3 regions of the Carnobacterium mobile DSM 4848 genome follow, and region 2 is predicted to be linked to each of the others. Evidence: predicted binding sites of a transcription regulator. Region 2 holds the regulator's gene; each other region holds the start of a gene.
What was found. The regulator NrdR, encoded in region 2, represses ribonucleotide reductase genes. The targets are predictions, from matches to a motif close to ACACNATATATNGTGT.
Positions count from the first base shown of each region.

Region 1: nrdH (glutaredoxin-like protein NrdH) is a predicted target of NrdR. The motif match lies at 3,005-3,020, and genes of this name have one in related genera.
Region 3: BR87_RS07190 (vitamin B12-dependent ribonucleotide reductase) is a predicted target of NrdR. The motif match lies at 3,433-3,448, and genes of this name have one in related genera.

Region 1 is NZ_JQMR01000001.1:319,410-324,156, forward strand. It holds gene glnA (type I glutamate--ammonia ligase) at 1-1,162, shown strand, start outside; gene BR87_RS01460 (MerR family transcriptional regulator) at 1,564-1,956, shown strand; gene BR87_RS01465 (hypothetical protein) at 2,092-2,352, shown strand; tRNA gene BR87_RS01470 (tRNA-Arg) at 2,635-2,708, opposite strand; gene nrdH (glutaredoxin-like protein NrdH) at 3,181-3,414, shown strand; gene nrdI (class Ib ribonucleoside-diphosphate reductase assembly flavoprotein NrdI) at 3,411-3,776, shown strand; gene nrdE (class 1b ribonucleoside-diphosphate reductase subunit alpha) at 3,769-4,747, shown strand, end outside.
Region 2 is NZ_JQMR01000001.1:916,042-920,788, forward strand. It holds gene BR87_RS04155 (replication initiation and membrane attachment family protein) at 1-1,195, opposite strand, end outside; gene nrdR (transcriptional regulator NrdR) at 1,224-1,703, opposite strand; gene coaE (dephospho-CoA kinase) at 1,893-2,495, opposite strand; gene mutM (DNA-formamidopyrimidine glycosylase) at 2,526-3,356, opposite strand; gene polA (DNA polymerase I) at 3,394-4,747, opposite strand, start outside.
Region 3 is NZ_JQMR01000001.1:1,510,189-1,514,935, reverse strand. It holds gene BR87_RS07195 (sulfite exporter TauE/SafE family protein) at 1-732, shown strand, start outside; gene BR87_RS07190 (vitamin B12-dependent ribonucleotide reductase) at 799-3,327, opposite strand; gene BR87_RS07185 (hypothetical protein) at 3,785-4,012, opposite strand; gene BR87_RS07180 (M56 family metallopeptidase) at 4,064-4,747, opposite strand, start outside.

The DNA of each region.
Region 1 (4,747 bases), 600 kb from region 2:
TGTCCGTATTGAAGAAAGTGATATGTATTTATATCCAGATTTAGACACTTGGTTGATTTTCCCATGGGAAGTAGGAAATGAAAAAAGCAAAGTAGCCCGTTTGATTTGTGATATTTATAATGCTGATGATACACCTTTTGCCGGAGATCCCCGCACTAATTTAAAACATGTCTTGAAAGAAATGGAAGAACTAGGTTTTTCTCAATTTAATTTAGGACCAGAGCCTGAATTTTTCTTATTCAAACTGGATGAAAATGGAAAACCAACGCTTGAATTAAATGATGATGGAAGCTATTTCGATTTTGCACCAACAGATCTAGGTGAAAATTGTCGGCGTGAAATAGTTTTGCATTTAGAAGATTTAGGATTTGAAATTGAAGCCAGTCACCATGAGGTAGCTCCTGGACAACATGAAATCGATTGGAAATATGCAGATGCTATTGAAGCTTGTGATAATATTCAAACCTTTAAATTAATTGTCAAAACGGTTGCTCGAGAACATGGTTTGCATGCTACTTTTATGCCAAAACCGTTAGAAGGAGTCAGCGGATCAGGAATGCATTTCAATATGTCTTTGTTCAACGAAGAAGGAAATGTTTTTTATGATGAAACCAATGAACTGGGATTAAGCGAAGTCGCTTATCACTTTTTAGCTGGTATTATGTCGCATGCTTTAGGATTTACTGCTATTTGTAATCCCACTGTTAATTCTTACAAACGATTGATTCCTGGATACGAAGCACCTGTTTATGTTGCATGGAGCGCACATAACCGTTCACCTTTAATTCGTGTACCAAGTTCGCGTGGCTTATCGACCCGCTTTGAATTACGTAGTGTGGATCCTAGTGCCAATCCTTACTTAGCATTAGCAGTTTTGCTAAAATCAGGTTTAGATGGAATTAAAAATAAAATGGTACCTGCTGAGCCCATTGACCGCAATATCTACCGAATGACGAGTGAAGAACGCTATGAAAAAGGAATTATTGATTTACCATCTACATTGCATAATGCACTAAAATATTTACGCAAAGATGAAGTAGTCAAAGAAGCACTTGGTTCGCATATCTATAATAGTTTTATGACAGCTAAAAAAGTGGAATGGGCAGCTTATCGAGAACAAGTTTCTGAATGGGAACAAGAAAAATATATGACTCTCTATTAAAAAATTAAATGAGTTTACATTCCGATTGTGAAGAATAAGAAGAGTGTAACTAAAAAAGAATTACGTGCTTACATGCGTAATTCTTTTTTTATATAGTAGGAGATGATAAGTTTTTCTGCATTCAATGTCTAGTGCTCAGTCCCTCAAACAGTGCTACTTTCCAAAATTTCTTTCGAGTCAGAGTGAGCTTGTCCCGCTTTTCTTAAGTTTGATGAAGCAAATAAAATGATTTATTCCAAAATGATTGGTCTAGATTCAAGACAATAAGATTTTAGTAAAAAAAGCCAGTATATATTAATTCAAAACGGCAATGTGAGATGATATGACATTTAGTATAAGTATTTGTTGACACTTTAAAAGAACCTTGCTATTCTATAAAAGTAATGAAGAGGAGGACTGAAATGAAAGAAAAAGAGCTTCGTCGTTCAATGGCTGTTTTCACAATTGGTACAGTCATGAAATTGACCGATTTAACAGCACGGCAAATCCGCTACTATGAGGAACAAGAGTTGATTCAACCTGAACGAAATGAAGGAAATAGAAGAATGTTTTCTTTAAATGACGTTGATGTGCTTCTTGAAATTAAAGATTTCTTATCTGAAGGAATCAATATGGCCGGGATTAAACATATTTATGAAATGAAAAAATTAAATCCTGTTGATTTAGAACAAAAAAATACCACTGCTATGACAGATGAAGATGTCAGACGTATTTTGCATTCAGAATTTTTATCTATTAGTGGATTAAACACCAAAAATACTAATCAGTTTATTGACCCTAATCAGCTATATTAAAATTGTACGAAGTTTGTGCTGATCGAATAGAGCAAATGGGTTCAGCTGCTCTATTTTGTTTTTAAGTGCTACAAATTGAAACCCTTTTCAAGAATTGGTATAATTATGTTACTAAATAAAAGAGGAGAGATGACATTGGATCAAGAAGAATTGAGAAATGAAATCCTATCTATTTATAAGAGTAACGATGGAATAAAAGAAAAAATTGATGGCCTTAAAGGTACTTTTGAAGATGGCGATATAATAGACGTAGTGGAACAGTTGTATGATGAAGGCGTATTGGCTGTTAAAGCAGACAAAGGTTCAGGAAAAGAAGCTTTTCTGTCTAGAGGAGACTCTGATAGCGAAGTAGTTACATTTTGGCCTGAGTCATTAGAATACCAAGAAAAAGCATAAAATTTTTATTTTAAAAAAGAAACCTGTCCACTTGTTGGGTTAGGCTTCTTTTAATCTTTTAATGTATTTTTATTAATAAAAATGAGTATTCATTACTTTGGTTGAAAATAAAGATGAGAAAAAGATAACGGTATTTTATTCCGAAACTATGGCAAGTTTATTATCAAAACCAATAAAAGGAACAAAAAAACAAAAAAAGAAAACACCTTTCAAAAATAGCGGCATATAGCCATTTTTGAGAGGTGTTTCTATTTTTAAACAAAAAACATAAAACCTAAATTACGTCTCAGGAGAGGTTCGAACTCCCGACCGTCCGCTTAGAAGGCGGATGCTCTATCCAGCTGAGCTACTGAGACATCTCTTAGCAACAGAATTTATTATATGGGAGAATGAATAAAAAGTCAATGCTATTTTTACATTTGTCTTTTGAAAGTATGTACTTTTTTCACAAAACCAATTTATTTGTGTTTTTTAACTTAACTGAACCTCTTTGGTCTAAAGGACAAAAAAAGCGTGTTTTTAAGTTTTACCTATCAGAATTGTGAAATAGAGGAAATATTTTTCTAAAGAAGCATTGTGAAAAAACGAAAGAAAAGTAGAGAAGAATAGAGACAAATAAGGTTTTTAAGTGCTTTTTTCTCTTTCACAAGTCATACTATATATAGTATGACTTAGCTTGTGAATATAAAAATTAGTCTATATATGGTGTATGTTATGATTGTAAAAAGACAAGATGTTGTGTAGTATATTAAGAGTAGAAGGAAGCTGCTCTTAGGTAAAGTGTCAGCAGCTTTAATACCAATAGTTTAAATCAAAGGAGTAATGAGAATGGACAATAAAACAATAGTGGTTTATTCAAAACCCAACTGTATGCAATGCAATTTTACTAAAAAATATCTAGACGATAAGGGTGTTGAGTACGTTACTAAAGATATTTTTGAATCAGAAGCTGCATTAGAAGAAGTAAAAGAGTTAGGGTTCAGTTCAGTGCCAGTCATTACAATTGAAGGACAAGAAGCGTTCAACGGGTTCCGCCCAGACTTGTTGGATCAATTAGTATGAAAGTAGTTTATTTGTCTTTAACCGGACAAACTAGAAAATTTGTACAAAAATTAGATATGGATTTGTTGGAAATCACCCCAACGAATCCATATCTTTCAATTCATGAACCCTTTATTGTAGTTGTTCCCACTTATGAGGTAGAAGCAACTGAAATCATAAATGATTTTATTGAGACTGGAGAAAATCAAAATTACTTTAAAGGAGTCGCTGGCGGCGGCAATCTGAACTTCGGAAATTTATTTGTTTTTACAGCTAAAGATTTAGCAAAAGAATATAACGTTCCCTTATTGCATACATTTGAATTTCAAGGAAATGATGAAGATGTGCAAAAATTAAAGAAAGCGGTGAAAGACCTTGGATAAACCCGTATTAGCAACTAAACCAAAAGAGGTTACTTATTTTAAATTGAATAATGAATTGAACCGTCCTGTCAATGGCTCTATCCCTCTTAACAAAGACCGTGAAGCAGTTCGTGCTTACTTTTTAGAATATGTTAATCCCAATACAGTCTTCTTTTACACATTAGACGAAAAATTGAATTATTTAATAGCAGAAGATTATATTGAAGAAGAGTTTTTAAACCAATACGATCGTTCATTTATTAAAGAATTATTTGAAGATATCTATAGCCGGAAGTTTCGTTTCCGTTCATTTATGTCAGCTTTTAAATTTTATACACAATATGCTCTACGTACGAATGATGGGGAACGTTTTTTGGAACGTTACGAAGATCGAATCGTATTCAATGCTTTGTATTTAGCTGATGGCGATAAAGAATTAGCACGTACCATTGCTGATGAAATTGTTAATCAGCGGTATCAACCGGCTACGCCAACGTTTCTAAATGCAGGACGTAAACGGCGTGGTGAGCTGGTTTCGTGTTTCTTGATACAAGCAACCGATGATATGAACAGCATTGGACGCGTAGTCAATAGTGCGCTTCAATTGTCGCGTATTGGCGGAGGAGTTGGCGTCAACTTATCAAACCTGCGAGCTGCTGGCGATCCAATCAAGCAAATAGAAAATGCCTCAAGCGGCGTTATTCCAGTTATGAAATTATTGGAAGATAGTTTCAGCTATTCAAATCAATTGGGACAACGTAATGGTGCCGGAGCAGTTTATTTAAATGTTTTCCATCCAGATATTGTTTCTTTTTTATCTACAAAAAAAGAAAATGCTGATGAAAAAATTCGGGTTAAAACACTATCTCTTGGTTTAGTTGTACCAGACAAGTTTTATGAGCTAGCAGCTCATGATGAGCAAATGTACTTATTCAGTCCTTATGATGTTGAACGCATTTACGGCAGACCGTTTGCGTATGTAGACATCACTG
Region 2 (4,747 bases):
GTGCCATTTCTGGTGAAACAACTTTATTTTGAGCCCAATCATTGGATATTTTATAAGCTAAAGCTTTTTCAAAAATAGGGTTATTCCTTACAACTAAGATATAATGGATCAATATGTTAACAACTGAAGCAGGTAAATTAGCTTTTTGCACTATTTCTTCTAATGCCCATTCTTCATTTTTTGTTACATAGCCGCCTTTTTGGTCTTTAATCGAAGTCATAAAATCAAACGGACTAATTTCTTCGCTCACTTCAACAATAGTGATTTCATTCTCTGTTAGCCCTTGTTGTTTTAAAACACTTTTGCGGTTTCTTTGTTGTTTTTGTTCGTTTTGAATATCTTTTTCTACTACATCATGCAGCTGAACCTTCTTTTGAGCGCGTGCGTGATAATCGCGGTAAACGTTATTCTTCAGCTTTCGTTCATCAATCATCCCTGTATTCATGTCGCTGGCTTCTAAAACATAACGCTGCATATCTAACTCATTCACTCCGTACATTGTATGCAACACTAAGATCGTTGCTTCAAGCTCTTTTGAGATAGCGGAGCGGCTAACATAGTGGCTGTTTAAACCCGTATAAAAAAACTTAAAATCAAACGTTTGGTTTTCGATTACAGGTCCAGCAGCTGAGTCGTTGCCAATTAATTCAACTGGCTCTTTTAGTAATGCCTTTTCTTGTTTAAGCAGGTTTCCATCAAACTGATAGACATCCAAAAAGGATTTGGTAACTTCTTTATAGTTTTCTTTCTCCAATGGAGCCGTTACAAATCGATTTCGTAATTTACGAAATTTCCGTTCTCCAACCGCTTCAAAAAGAAGCAAACTCAATAAGTCATCTTTGAAAAAAGTTGCACTTGAATGAGGGGCAACTAATTCATATACATACAACTTTTCTGGTTCAGTTTTCAGATAGGTTTTTAACAACCCAATAGCTTCTAATTTAATTCTCGCTTGATACAGTTCTGGAATCCCTACGCTTAAAAGTGTCAACAATTCCGAATGAAGTATTCCTTCACTCCAATAAGACTCTTCATCAATCTCAGTCCACAACGTCATGTAAAGACTATAGGCTGTTGCTCCTATCAAAGGTTGATATAAAAAAGTCAATATTTTTTGGTCTATATCCGAAAGCAAGGCATTTTGTCGAACCATGAATCCATCTTTCGGACTCAAATTTTTCCAAGGATAGTTCAAATGCCATCACACCTTTCTTCTACTTCCTCTAATCCGTTTCAGCTTTTTTTTCAGATTTCTTTTTTTCTAACTCTTGTAATTCTGTCAAGAAAACACTCATATCCTTGAACTGACGGTAAACACTAGCAAAACGAATATAAGCAACGTCATCCACTTCTGCTAGTTTTTCCATAATGTATTCACCAATGATCGCTGATGATATTTCATTTTCCCCTAAACTCCGAATTTTATTCTCCACTTCATCGACTATTTTTTCAACTTGTTCTACTGAAACTGGGCGCTTTTCACATGATCGGATAATGCCGCGCAGCATTTTCCCACGATTGAATTCTTCTCGTGTGCCATTTTTTTTAATTACTAACAGTGGCGCTTGTTCAACTCGTTCAAATGTTGTAAATCGGAAGTTACACGCTTCACATTCTCTTCTTCTACGAATAGCACGCCCATCATCTGCAGGACGACTATCGACAACTCTAGAACCATTATTTTGACAGCGTGGACATTGCACTACTCATCATCCTTTTTTTATGATTTTTCTTGAAATTATCACACTCATAACCATTATACTTTTATTATACCACAGGTCTTACAGAGGCGAAACACCTGAAATAACTGCATTTGCTAGCTAAAGCTAAAAAAAGAATGAGCGGATATTCTACTCATTCTTTTTAACACTATTTTATATAACAGCAACCATTCAGTTTATTTGATCCATTTGCTGCAGCCATTTTTCCAGCTGCTCTACTGTTTCTTGGATGGTTCCATTATTGTCAATCACTACATCTGCCTGTTTTATTTTTTTCGCCAAAGGAAGTTGGGCTGCTATTTTCTGGACAGCCATCTCGCGTGTAATGTGATCGCGCTGCATCAACCGAGCTATCTGTATCTCTTCTGTCACAGCAACTACCATCACTTGATCTACTTCTGTTAAATAATTTTTTTCAAACAATAAAGGAATATCTAACACAAGCAACGGGGGGTGTTGTTGCAGATACTCTTCTTTTTGGGTAAGTATCCAGTTACGAATCTGTTTTTCTAATAAGCCATTCAATTTTTCTAATTTTATGGGATCAGTAAATACAATTTCTCCTAGTTTTTTTCGATTTAATGTCCCATCGGAATGAAGTATTTCTTTTCCAAAATAACGTGCAATCGATTTTAACCCTTCTGTTCCAGGTTCTACTACTACCCTGGCTCCAATATCAGCATCAATAACGGGTATTCCTCGGCTTTTAAAAAACTTACAGACAGTTGATTTTCCTGTTGCAATGCTTCCTGTCAAACCAATCACAACTGTCATTCATTCCCTTCCTTTCTTTGGTTCATTTTCTTAAGCTAGTTGTTGACAATTAGGGCAAATGTGAGTACCTCTTTGCGCTACTTTTAATTTTTGGATCGGCGTTCCACACAGGATGCAAGGTTCATTTGTTTTTCCATAAACATGCAATTCCACTTGAAAACTTCCTGCTTCTCCTAAAGCATTTTTATAGGTTCTGATTGTTGTTCCCCCTGCTGCTACAGCATTGCCCAACACTTGTATAATGGCTTGGTGTAACTGTTGCATTTCTTTCAAGCTCAATGTATCAGCTCCTCTAAGAGGATGAATGTTAGCTTTAAAAAGTGCTTCATCTACATAGATATTGCCTAAACCGGCCACTACTTTTTGATCTAATAAAAGAGGTTTAATAGCGCGCTTTTTTTGTTGCAGTGTTTTTTGAAATTCTGCTAAAACAAATGTTTCTGGCAACGGTTCTGGCCCTAAAGTTTTAAGCCCAGCTACATTATTTTGTTCACCTAAAGGAACAAGTGTCATACGTCCAAACTTTCGAACATCAAGATACCGTAGATCACGGCCATCTTTCAAATGAAAAATCACATGAGTGTGTTTTTTTAAGGGTGTCTGAGTAGGAACGACTTCGTATTTGCCTTCCATTCTTAAATGTGAAACCATTGCCCACTGTTCGAAAAGAAAAATTAAATACTTGCCTCTTCGTTCAATATCAACGAGTGTTTCATCGATTAGGTACTCTGAGAATTCTTGACTACGTATGTCACCTGAAATAATGCGATCCCAGTATACATCTACTCCTGTTATGATGCTGCCTTTAACAAGTTGGACGAGACCTTTTTTAACTGTTTCAACTTCTGGTAACTCTGGCACGCGTTCTGCATCTCCTTTTTAATATGTTTTAACTTGATTATTTAGATTCATACCAATTATCGCCGTAATTACTATCAACTTTTAAAGGGACATTTAATTCAACCGCTTCTTCCATAACTTCAGTAACTAATTTCTCCAATAAAGGAATTTCAGCTTCTGGAGCTTCAAAAATCAATTCATCATGTACTTGCAGCAACATAGTGGCTTCCATGTTTTCTTCTTTCAATCGCTTGTCCATTTCAATCATAGCCACTTTAATAATATCAGCAGCACTTCCTTGAATAGGTGTATTCATTGCTGTTCGTTCTGCAAATGAACGCAAGTTAAAGTTGCGAGAATTAATATCCGGCAAGTAACGGCGCCGATGAAAGAGAGTTTCCACATAACCTTTATCTTTAGCCTCACGCACAATTTCTTCCATATAAGTCTTAACGCCAGGATACTTAACGAAATACGTATCAATAAACGTCTGCGCTTCTTTTCGGCTGATTTCTAAATTTTTCGATAAGCCATAATCACTGATTCCGTACACAATACCAAAGTTAACGGCTTTTGCACGCCGACGCATCTCTGAAGTCACATCTTCTTGTTTTTCAATTCCAAAAACTCGCATAGCTGTGCTGGCGTGAATATCTTGTCCTTCGATAAAAGCTGCTTTTAAATGTTCATCGTCAGAGATATGAGCTAAAACACGCAGCTCAATTTGCGAGTAATCTGAAGAAAAAATTTTCCAGCCTTCATAACTCGGTACAAATGCTTGTCTGATTTTTCGTCCTTCTTCTAATCGAATTGGAATATTTTGCAGGTTAGGATCAATCGAACTTAGCCGGCCAGTCTGGGCGATCGTTTGCATATAGCGTGTATGGATTTTGCCGTTATGTCCATGAATAACCTTTAATAACCCTTCAATATAGGTTGATTGTAATTTAGCTATTTGCCGGTATTCCAAAATATCTTTTACGATTGGAGCTTGGTCTTTTAGCTGTTCAAGAACATCCACAGCTGTAGAATACCCCGTTTTAGTTTTTTTAACCACTGGGTATCCCATTTTTTCAAATAAAATAACGCCTAATTGTTTTGGAGAGTTTAAATTAAATTTTTCTCCAGCTTCTTCATACACGCGCTGTTCTATATTTTCTAACCGCTCTGCAAATTCCACTTTCATTTCACGCAATCGTTGAGCATTGACTTTGATCCCACTAATTTCCATCTCTGCTAATACTTTTGCAAGAGGCAATTCCATTTCATAAAATAGTTCTGTTTGATTGTTTTGGGCTAAATGTTGTTCGAGCTGTTCACTTAACACAACGATAGCTTTAATTTTCCGAGCTATATGTTCTTGCATAACAGATAAATCTTCCGGTATATGGATTTTGGATCCTTTGCCATAA
Region 3 (4,747 bases), 590 kb from region 2:
TTATTAGTAGTAGGGATAGTTTTTCTGGGCTCGCTAATGCGGGCAGTTTTTGGTTTTGGGGATTCAATTGTGAGTATGCCATTATTGGCTTTATTGCCAATTAACTTGTCTACCTCGATTGCGTTGATTGGTTTAGGCGGATTCACGGTTGCTGTACTAACTGTTCTTTCAGGTTGGAAAAACGTTGATCGGCCAGTTCTGAAACAACTTTCTATTGGTACATTAGTTGGTATTCCTGTTGGATTGTTGTTAGTTAAATTCGCTCCTAATACCGTGATTACGTATATTTTAGGAATCTTTCTGATTGTCTATGGTATGTACTCTTTAGTTAAAAATAAAATTGGACAGTCGAAACCGCGATTATGGCTGAATAAGCCTGTTTGGTCATTGCCCTTTGGTTTTGCAGCAGGCATGTTCGGCAGTGCGTATAATATGAATGGAGTTCCTATTGTTGTTTATGGCACAATGCGAGAATGGAAACCAGAGGTCTTTAGAGAAACTCTGCAGGCACATTTCTTGATTTCCAGTTCATTGATTATTATTGGTCAGTTTATGGGCGGCTTCTGGTCTAAAGAATTATTGGTTTTATATGGTTTTTCTTTGCCAGCAATTGGAATAGCTATTTTACTGGGGAAATTTATCTATGTCAGAATCCCAACTTATAAATTTGAACGCTACGTTTTTATTTTAGTTATTCTGTTAGGAATTATGTTATTGATTAATCCTGCCTGATAACAAACAAGTGAAAAACACATAAAAACCATCAAATTCAAATGAATTCGATGGTTTTTATTTATTTTATAATCCACATTTTAATTGAGCATTACAATTGGTGCAGGTATTGCAGCCGCCTAAATCTTCGACAGTTCCTTGTCGACAGATCGGACAAGTATCGCCCACTTCATTGCCGATAGTAGTTTCAGCTATGCTTGCAGCGACAGGGTCAGTTTTTTCGGTGTAATCTGAATCGGCTTCCCAATTATTTTCTTCAGCTTTTAGTGTCAACACTTGAGAATCACGACTACCGTCAACGTAGACCGTTCCGCCTTTTGCACCGCCTTTATATAAGCGTTCATAGATACTTTGAACTTGTTCCACGCTATAGCCGCGAGGAGCATTAACGGTTTTAGAAATTGAACTGTCTACCCACCGTTGGATAACACATTGGACGTCGACATGTGCTTCCGGTGCCAAACTCATCGCTGAAACAAATTGACTCGGTAAATTGTCCGGATCAGCTTCTGGATGCCGGCTTAAATAGTCTTCTAGAATCGCAGCTTTAACTTCAATAAATTTGCCCAAACGACCACTTCTGAAGTAACTGAAAGAGAAGTAAGGTTCCAATCCAGTTGATACCCCAACCATCGTACCAGTTGAACCTGTTGGAGCAACGGTCAGCAAGTGAGAATTGCGAATACCATAGGTCAAAATATCTTGACGGATGTGTTCTGGCATTTGCTTCATGTATCCAGTATTGATGAAGTTTTTGCGTAATTGAGCTGTTTCTTCCTCTGTTTTACCAATCAAGAACGGAAAGCTGCATTTTTCTTTAGCTAATTCAATGGATGTTTCATAAGCGGTGACAGCAATAGCTTCAAATACTTGATCGACTAATTTATTTCCTTCAGGAGAGCCATATTCTTTTCCGGTATAAATCAGTAAATCAGCTAATCCCATAATGCCAAGACCAACCCGGCGTTCGCCTAATGCTTGTTTTTCATTGTCTTCTAAAAAGTATGGGGTTGCATCAATCACATTGTCTTGCATCCGCACACCGGTTTTAACGGTTTGTTTTAATTTAGCAAAGTCGACGGTCTCGGCATCCTTATCCGCCATTTCAGCTAAATTAATCGCAGCTAAATTACAAACCGAATAAGGAGCTAATGGTTGTTCGCCGCAAGGATTTGTTGCGACTACTTTTTGTCCATAAGCTGTTGCATTTGTCATTTTATTGGCATTGTCAATAAAGAAAATGCCCGGTTCAGCAGAGTAAGTGGCACAGATGTTGATCAAATTCCATAGTTCGCGAGCTTTGATCTTCCGGTAAGTCCGGACTGCACGACCGCTGGCTTCCCATTCGCGAACATCGCCGACTTCTGTCCAATAAGCATCATAAAAAGCCATTTCAGCTTCATTATAAGATTCAACAGCCGGGAAACGCAGGGCATACTCTTCGTCATTTTCAACAGCTTGCATAAAGTCATCGGTTAAGCAAATAGAGATATTGGCGCCTGATAAGAAGTCGGGATGATGAACTCCATATGTTCCGCCGGTTCGGACTTTATCTTCAACTTCTTGTAAAGTAGCCTGATCAAATCCACCAGTACCCGGCATATTTTTATAATTTAAGATATTTTGGTACATAGCTGATTCACGCTCAGTAAAAGGCGTAAATTTTAATTTTTCAGAAGCCAATTTTTTGATTTGGGCATCTTCTGTATTTTCAATCAAATAACGAAGGATCCGTGGATTTTGCATTTTAGAAATAATGAATTCAATGATATCTGGATGCCAATCAGACAGCATAATCATTTGAGCACCACGACGACTGCCACCTTGTTCAACTAAATGAGTCAATTGTGCGATATCGTCTAACCAAGAAACAGAACCCGATGACTTACCGTTTACACCGCGAACCAATGAATTGCGCGGGCGTAAAGTAGAACCGTTTGTTCCGACACCACCACCGCGACTCATGATTTCCATGATCTTTTTACGATGATCTGAAATTCCGCCACGTGAATCAGGAACAAAAGGCATCACATAACAATTGAAATATGTGACTTCAGTATCCGAACCTGCACCGTACAAAACGCGACCAGCAGGAATAAAGTTCAACTTCGCCAATTCATTGTAAAAGCGATGATAAGAAGCTTCACGCTGTTCAGCTGTTTTTTCAACTGCCGCCAGCCCCGTTGCATTGCGTTTTGCGATCTGCTCGTAATAAATTTCTAACGGTTTCTCAATAGCATCTAAATCACGAGTGACTATCCCTGTTTCTTGTTCACTTGGATTTTCAATAGTCCCACGATATTCTTCTTCTATCAAAATTTGAGCAGTATGGTTTTCATAATTAATTTGAGTTACAAAGCCTGTACCGCGAGTTGGGTAGCTAGGATCAGGCTTGACTGTTAATACAACTAAATCTCCAACAGAAAGAGTCACTTTGGAAGTATCTTTAAAAGCATAGCGATCCAGCATAACAAGACGCGAAACCCCCATATGTGTTAGCGACATGTCTGCTGTAATTGGATGAACTTGGGGGAAAACTTGAATATCCTCATTTAACTTATTGATATTTACTGTTGCATCGGTCGATACGTTCATTACCACATCAATCACTCCTCGTGTTAGTTAAGCTTTGTTAAATAGTATGTAATAGAGTTGTTTTTTTATTTTTTATACCATATAGTGTTGTTTCGAATTTATTGTACACCATATGTAGTATTAAATCACTCTTGAAGTTCTGGAATAATTATGATTTGTTTGTGAAATGTTGAGAAGACAAGCACTTTTAGCATTAAAATTTTTTATAATTTTTCTGAATGTTTGTTTACCTTATGTAGGTCACTAAGGTGTTGAGTCTAGAGTAGAAAATAGTTAAAAAAGATGCCTAAAATCGTCAAAAAGTAAAAACTATATTATGCTTTTATCTTCTTAAATAAAAATCGGTGGTAGAAACCCATTATAATAAAGGTTTTCTACCACCGAAAAAGCAAGTTAATATTTTTTTGTTTTTGGGAAAAAGGATGGTTGATTCAGCTCATATTTTTTATTTGAGTATCTAGACTTTTATCCAATTTCCAATCCATTTTTGGGCTGTATAATCATATAGCCGTTTGTATGCATGCCCATTAATATTCTTAAACCGCCAGCCTGTGATATTTGCTAATGGTGTAATATGACCATTGTTGTCATCCGATAGAGAATACGATACGACACTATGATTAGTTGTAACAGTATTTGGCAATTCGGAAGCATCCACTTGAATATTTGCAAATATTAACCACATTAGTAAACTTACGATAGGCAAAACTAGTTTTTTCATTCTAAAGTTCCTTTCTTATTCTTCAATAATTGGAATCCCATTCAATGAGTTGTCATTCACATCATCTATAACGCCCATGTCTTGGTTTGTAATGAATAGTCTAAATTCACCTGTCTTTTTCTTGAGAATATAAGTATCAGAAGAATCAACTATTTCTGTGCTTTCATTTTTTGAAACTTCATCAATTCTATAAGGTTCTAAAATAATTGATGAAGCTATTAAGAGAATGAGTGATATTAGGACCAAGAATATTGGTTTGGTAGACTGTTTTTCATACCCTTCGATCATAAATTCGATTCTTCTTTTTAAAGTATTTGTTTCAATAAAGGTAAAAGAAGCCAGCTGGTTTTCTAAAGACGTTGCTGTAGCTTTCTGTTTTACGAGCTCATGGTTAACACTAATCAAACTTTCAAGGTAATCAAAATAGTTCTGTTTCCGTATGCTCTTTGTGACCTGAGAATCAACTCTTATTTCAAGTACTAATTGAATCTGTTTTCTCAAAATATAAATAGGTAAAAACCACCAATAGACACTTACCAGTATCTCCAAGACTAATTTAATCAAAATATCTTGATTTTGAGCATGCTGGACCTCATGTAGAAAAATATATTCCAACTCATCATCAGTAAAATCAATATTCGGTAAAAGAAGTTTAAATTCTTTGAACCCATAAATCATGGGGGTAGTAATATTGTTACT